2 regions of the Devosia ginsengisoli genome follow, and region 1 is predicted to be linked to the other one. Evidence: predicted binding sites of a transcription regulator. Region 1 holds the regulator's gene; the other holds the start of a gene.
The links. Region 1 encodes PhoB, which activates phosphate uptake and scavenging genes when phosphate is short. Its sites were predicted from a motif close to TGTCATNNANCTGTCAT; they were not measured.
Positions count from the first base shown of each region.

Region 1 (3,209 bases):
CATGGTGTTCCAGAAGCCCAATCCCTTCCCCAAGTCGATCTATGAAAACGTCGCCTATGGCCCTCGCATCCACGGCCTGGCCCGCAACAAGGCCGACATGGACGAGATCGTCGTCTCCTCGCTGCGCAAGGCGGGCCTCTTCGAGGAGGTCAAGGATCGCCTCAACGAGCCCGGCACGGGCCTCTCCGGCGGCCAGCAGCAGCGCCTCTGCATCGCCCGCGCCATTGCCGTCGGCCCCGAAGTCATCCTGATGGACGAGCCCTGCTCGGCGCTGGACCCCATCGCCACCGCCATCATCGAGGAACTGATCGATGAGTTGCGCGAGAACTACACCATCGTCATCGTCACCCACTCGATGCAGCAGGCCGCCCGCGTTTCGCAGAAAACGGCCTTCTTCCACCTGGGCAACCTGATCGAGGAAGGCGTCACCGAAGACATCTTCACCAACCCGGTCAACAAGCAGACCCAGGACTATATCATGGGCCGCATCGGCTGATCCGCCTGCGGTTTGAAGAGGATTTCACCATGCCCACCGGCACCGAACACATCGTTACCGCCTATTCCGACGAGCTGACCGGCCTTGCCCAGTTGATTGCCGAAATGGGTGGCCAGGTCGAAGTCGCCATCGAAAACGGCACCAAGGCCCTGCTCAAGCTTGACCGCGAACTGGCCGATCTCACCATCATCGCCGACCAGCGCATCGACGACATGCAGCGCCGCATCGACGACATGGCCGTCTCCATGATCGCCCGCCGCCAGCCAATGGCCTCCGACCTGCGCGCCATCATCACCTCCATCCACGTCGCCTCCGATCTCGAGCGCGTCGGCGACATGGCCAAGCAACTGGCCCGCCGCTCGCTCAAGCTCGAAGGCATGAACCTGCAGCCCACCTTCTATAACGGCGTCAAGAACATGACGGCCCTGGTACTGCGCCAGATCAAGGAAGCGCTGGACGCCTATTCCAACCGCGATTCCGCCCGCGCCATCGAAGTCTGCAATCGCGATGACGAAGTCGATGCCATGCATACCTCGCTGTTCCGCGAACTGCTCACCTACATGATGGAAGACCCGCGCAACATCACGCCCTGCACCCATCTGCTGTTCTGCGCCAAGAACCTCGAACGCATCGGCGACCACGCCACCAACATCGCCGAGCGCGCCTACTACCTGCAGACCGGCAAGCAACTCACCGCCGACGTCCAGGAACTCCAGCGCACCCAGATCAAGGCCTGATCTGAGCCACACCCACCGCACTGCACCTCCCCCTTGAAGGGGGAGGTTGGGAGGGGGTGGGGCCAAGAGCACCGCAGCCCGGTGCTGAACATCAACGTGGGAGCCACCCCCATGCCTGCCACCATTCTCGTGGTCGAAGACGAAGGCGATATCGCCATCCTGCTGCGCTACAATCTCGAAGCCGAGGGCTTCCGCGTCGTCACCGCCGAATCCGGCGACGAGGCCCAGCACGCCATCCAGGAAAAGCTGCCCGACCTGATCCTGCTCGATTGGATGCTGCCCGAAATTTCCGGCATCGAACTCTGCCGGCGCCTCCGCGCCCGCGAGGAAACCGCCCGCGTGCCGATCATCATGCTCACCGCCCGCGGCGAGGAAGAAGAGCGCGTCCGGGGCCTCGCCACCGGCGCCGACGACTATGTCGTCAAACCCTTCTCGGTCCCCGAACTGGTCGCCCGCATCCACGCTCTGCTGCGCCGCGCCAATCCCAACCTCGTCACCGCCGCCCTCAAGGTCGGCGACCTCGAGCTCGACCGCACCACCCACCGCGTGCGCCGCGCCAACCGCGACGTGCATCTCGGCCCCACCGAATACCGCCTGCTCGAATACCTGATGCGCCATCCCGGCCGCGTCTATTCCCGCGAGCAACTGCTCGATGGCGTCTGGGGCAATGACGTCTATGTCGACGAGCGCACCGTCGACGTCCATATCGGCCGCCTCCGCCGCGCCATCAACCGCGGCCGCGAAACCGACCCCATCCGCACCGTCCGCGGCGCGGGATATGCGTTTGACGAGCGTTTCGCGCAAGTCGCCTGAGTACCACGAAAGCAGCCACACCCACGGTGTCACCCCGGCCTTGAGCCGGGGCCCATCCCGAAATCTTTCAGCGCTCTGCGATGGTGGAAATCTCTCAAGATGGATCCCCGCTTTCGCGGAGGAGTCTTTACTTGAATCGCTAAGGCTTGGGGCGTTTCCCTTCTCCCCTTGTGGGAGAAGGTGCCCGAAGGGCGGATGAGGGGGCTTTGAGTCATCAACGCCCCTGGAAGCATGGGATGGCGCAGCCCCCTCACCCGGAAATCCGCTGAACGCGGATTTCCACCCTCTCCCACGAGGGGAGAGGGTAGGCGGCCTCATGCGTTCGTCGGTTATCTAAGTCTCCCTAAACCTCCGGCCCTTCCCTTAGCGGCGTATCATCCCGCAGCGGCACGGTCTGCCGCTCGATCATCCGTCGCACTTTCGGCAGTCCCTCACCCCGATGCAGCGCCCGGATCAGTTCGGTATTTTCCGAATCCGCCTTGGTCCGCCGCAGATTGTGCCGCAGGTAATCGATCCAGGTCGGCACATGGTAGGATTCGGTCCAGGTCTCCGGATGCTCCAGGTCGCGCAGCAGCGCCCATTGCCGCGCCCCGTCCCGAATGCGGATTTGCCGCCGCTCGGCCATCAGCGCCAGGAATTGCGGAATGTCCTCCTGGGCGATCACATAGTCGATCATCGCCAGGATCGGCCCGCTGCGCGGCCGCAGGTCCAGCCTGAGGATCGGCTCGTTGAACGTACCGAGCGGGTTGAGGTCGCGCGCATTGAACTGTGGCAGCGGCAGCCGGAAGCCCACCAGCGCACAGACCAGCAATACCCATCCGGCCAGCGTCAGCGCCCAGCCTGGCCCCACCGCATCGGCCGAAAGACCCCAGATCCAGCTGCCCGCCGCCATGCCGCCAAAGGTTGCCGTCTGATAGAGCGAGAGCGCCCGCCCCACCACCCAGCGCGGCGATGACAGCTGGATCGACACATTGAACAGCGACAGCGACAGCACCCAGCAGGCCCCGGCCGGTAGCAGCGCGAAATGGCTCAGCACCGGGTCGCGGCTGAACCCCACCAGGGCGCAGCTCACCGCAAAGCCCACACAGGCCAGCCGCACGATCACTTCATTGCTGTAGCGCTCGCGCACCTGCCCGTTGAGGAAGGCGCCCCCGATCGCACCC
Region 1 covers NZ_CP042304.1:2,004,188-2,007,396, forward strand. The annotation lists gene pstB (phosphate ABC transporter ATP-binding protein PstB) at 1-496, shown strand, start outside; gene phoU (phosphate signaling complex protein PhoU) at 526-1,233, shown strand; gene phoB (phosphate regulon transcriptional regulator PhoB) at 1,345-2,046, shown strand; gene FPZ08_RS09820 (MFS transporter) at 2,390-3,209, opposite strand, start outside.

Region 2 (3,209 bases), 1.7 Mb from region 1:
CGCGGGCCAGGGCGTTGCTGGCGCGGCTCAACCTACCGGAGCGGCTGTGGAGCTTGCCGCCGGCGACGTTTTCGGGCGGCGAGCAGCAGCGGGTGAATATCGCGCGCGGTTTCATCACCGATCATCCCGTGCTGCTGCTGGACGAGCCGACGGCGTCGCTCGATGCGACCAATCGGGCCGTGGTGGTGGCGATGATCGCCGAGAAGAAGGCCGCCGGCGTGGCCTTGCTGGGCATTTTCCATGACGAGGATGTGCGGGTGCAGGTGGCCGACCGCGTGGTCGATGTGACGGCGTTTGCGCCAAAGGTGGCGGCATGACCTGGTTGAGCGAGACGCCCTCTATCCATCCTACGGCGCAGGTCAGCGGCTCGACGCTGGGGCGCTATACCGAGGTTGGGGCGGGCAGCCATGTGTCGCGCTCGACGCTCGGGGACTATTCCTATTGCGTCGAGAATACGCAGATCGCCTATGCCGAGATCGGCAAGTTTGCCAATATCGCCAGCCATGTGCGGATTTATGCCTCGATGCACCCGATGGAGCGGGCCTCGTTGCACCATTTCACCTATCGCTCGAGCTGGTATTTCGAGGGCGAGGCGGACGATCAGGATTTCTTCGACTGGCGGGCGGGGCAGGGGATCACCATCGGGCACGATACCTGGATCGGGCATGGCGCGGTGGTGATGCCGGGCGTGCGGATCGGCAATGGGGCGATCATCGGGTCGAACGCTGTGGTGACGAAGGATGTGGCGGATTTCGCCATTGCCGTGGGTGTGCCGGCGCGGGTGATCCGGCAGCGGTTCAGCGATGATGTGGCGGGGCGGCTGGATGCGATGAAGTGGTGGGACTGGAGCCACGAGAAGCTGCATGCGGCGCTACCGGATTTTCGCAAGCTCGGGGTGGAGGGGTTTCTGGAGAAGTATGAGGGGTAGGGGCAGCGTCTCTACCCTCTCCCCTTGAGGGAGAGGGATGTTCTTCCGCGTTCAGCGGAAGAACCGGGTGAGGGGTTCTGCGCCATCCCATGCTTCAATGTTCTTGGATAGCGCAGGACCCTCATCCGCCCTTCGGGCACCTTCTCCCTCAAGGGGAGAAGGGGAGAAGTGCCCCCGCGACACCCCGCCACAGCGGCCTTGTGCATAGTCACGCAACCGTCATTCAACCGTTATCCCAGCTTCACGTCTCCGCCCTAGGTCTGCCGCAGTTCAACGGCGGGGCGACCCTGATGCTGAAGATTTCCAACGTATCGCGTCGGTTCGGTGACAAGGTCGCCGTCAGCGGCGTGAACCTCGAAATCCCGCAAGGGCAGATGGTCGGCGTGATCGGCCGCTCGGGCGCGGGCAAATCGACTTTGCTGCGCATGATCAACCGCCTGGCCGACGTGTCGTCGGGCTCCATCGACTATGGCGACCTGCGCGTCTCGGAGCTGCGCGGGCAGGCGTTGCGGAACTGGCAGCGCGACTGCGCCATGATTTTCCAGCAATTCAACCTGGTGCCGCGGCTCGACGTGATCACCAATGTCATGCTGGGGCGGCTCAATGGCCGCAATCCGGTGCTGAACCTGCTGCAGGTGTTTTCGCCGGGCGAACAGCTCGAGGCGCTCAAGGCGCTGGAGCGGCTCGATATCGCGGCGACGGCGATGCAATGGGCGCAGACGCTGTCTGGTGGCCAGCAGCAGCGCGTGGCGATTGCCCGGGCGCTGATGCAGGGGCCGAAAATGATCCTGGCGGACGAGCCGATTGCCTCGCTCGATCCGCGCAATGCGCAGATCGTCATGGACAGCCTGCGCGACATCAATGCCGAGGGCATCACCGTCATCACCAACCTGCATACGCTCGATACGGCGCGCGCCTATTGCGAGCGCATTATCGGCATGGCCGCGGGCAAGGTGGTGTTCGACGGCACGCCGGACGAGCTGACCACCGATGTGGCCCGCACCATCTATGGCGCCGACGGGCTCAAGGAAGCCTTTTCGGAGGCGATGACCTCGACGTCGATTGCGCCTGTCGCGCCCCTTCGCCTGCCGCGCACGCCGACCAACGCGCAGCAGGCTCCCTGATTTTACCGAAGTTCCGCGGCCCGAATTTCGGGCCTGCCGACAAACCCGCGTCACCAAAGGAAGATATCCATGACCGCGATCCGCACGATCCTGCTGGCCTCCGTGGCCCTGACCATGTCCACCGTTGCCTTCGCCCAGGACGTCAATGTCCTGCGCATCGGCCTCGATGGCGGCGAGAACGAGAGCGACCAGCTCCGCCGTTCCGAATGCGTCGTCGACAGCCTCAAGGCCGCCACCGGCGTTGCCGAAGTGCAGTTCTTCCCCTCGCCGGACTATAACGGCGTCATCCAGGGCCTGCTCGGCGGCACGATCGACATCGCCATCATGGGCGCCTCGTCCTATGCCTCGATCTACCTGAGCGACCCCGAAGCGGTTGACCCGATCCTGACCACCAAGCAGCAGGACGGCTCGACCGGTTATGTGTCGATCATGGTCGCCCGTGCCGATAGCGGCATCACCGACCTGGCCTCGACCAAGGGCAAGAAGCTCGGCTTTGCCGACCCGGATTCGACCTCGGGCTACCTGGTGCCGAACGTGTCGCTGCCGGCCGATCTCGGCATGCCGATCGCTGAATTCTACAGCGAAACCGGCTTTGGCGGCGGCCATGAAAACCTGGTTCTCGGCGTGCTCGACGGCACCTGGGACGTGGGCACCACTTTCGGTTCGGGCCAGGGCGCCTGGAGCGAAGGTTACACCACCGGCAACCTGCGCATCATGGTCGACAAAGGCCTGCTCGACATGGACGACCTGGTGGAAGTCTGGCAGTCGCCGATCATCCCGAACGGCCCGCTGATGGTGTCGAACAACCTTTCCGACGAGATGAAGGAAAAGGTGAAGGCCTATTTCGTGGGCCTGCCGGCAGCCGATTTCGACTGCTTCGACAGCTTCACCGGCGGCGGCTATGTCGATTTCGCCCCGGCCGACCAGCAGTTCTACCAGACCATCATCGACGCCCGTAAGTCGGTGATCGGGGGCTAACCCGCTCTCTCCCCACATTCGCCGAACGAGCTTCCCTCCCCCTTGTGGGGAGGGAATGAGGGTGGGGGAGTCACACGCTCCGAACGTGGGGAAAGAACCCCCACCCTTGATCCCTCCCCACAAGGGGGAGGGAGACGACTGAACCTTCAGCGGAAGCAGTTGCCCATGACCGATGTCCC
Region 2 covers NZ_CP042304.1:296,402-299,610, forward strand. The annotation lists gene phnL (phosphonate C-P lyase system protein PhnL) at 1-317, shown strand, start outside; gene FPZ08_RS01545 (DapH/DapD/GlmU-related protein) at 314-928, shown strand; gene phnC (phosphonate ABC transporter ATP-binding protein) at 1,219-2,052, shown strand; gene phnD (phosphonate ABC transporter substrate-binding protein) at 2,122-3,030, shown strand; gene phnE (phosphonate ABC transporter, permease protein PhnE) at 3,196-3,209, shown strand, end outside.
Region 2: the regulator PhoB is predicted to act here: its motif matches at 1,146-1,162, upstream of phnC (phosphonate ABC transporter ATP-binding protein).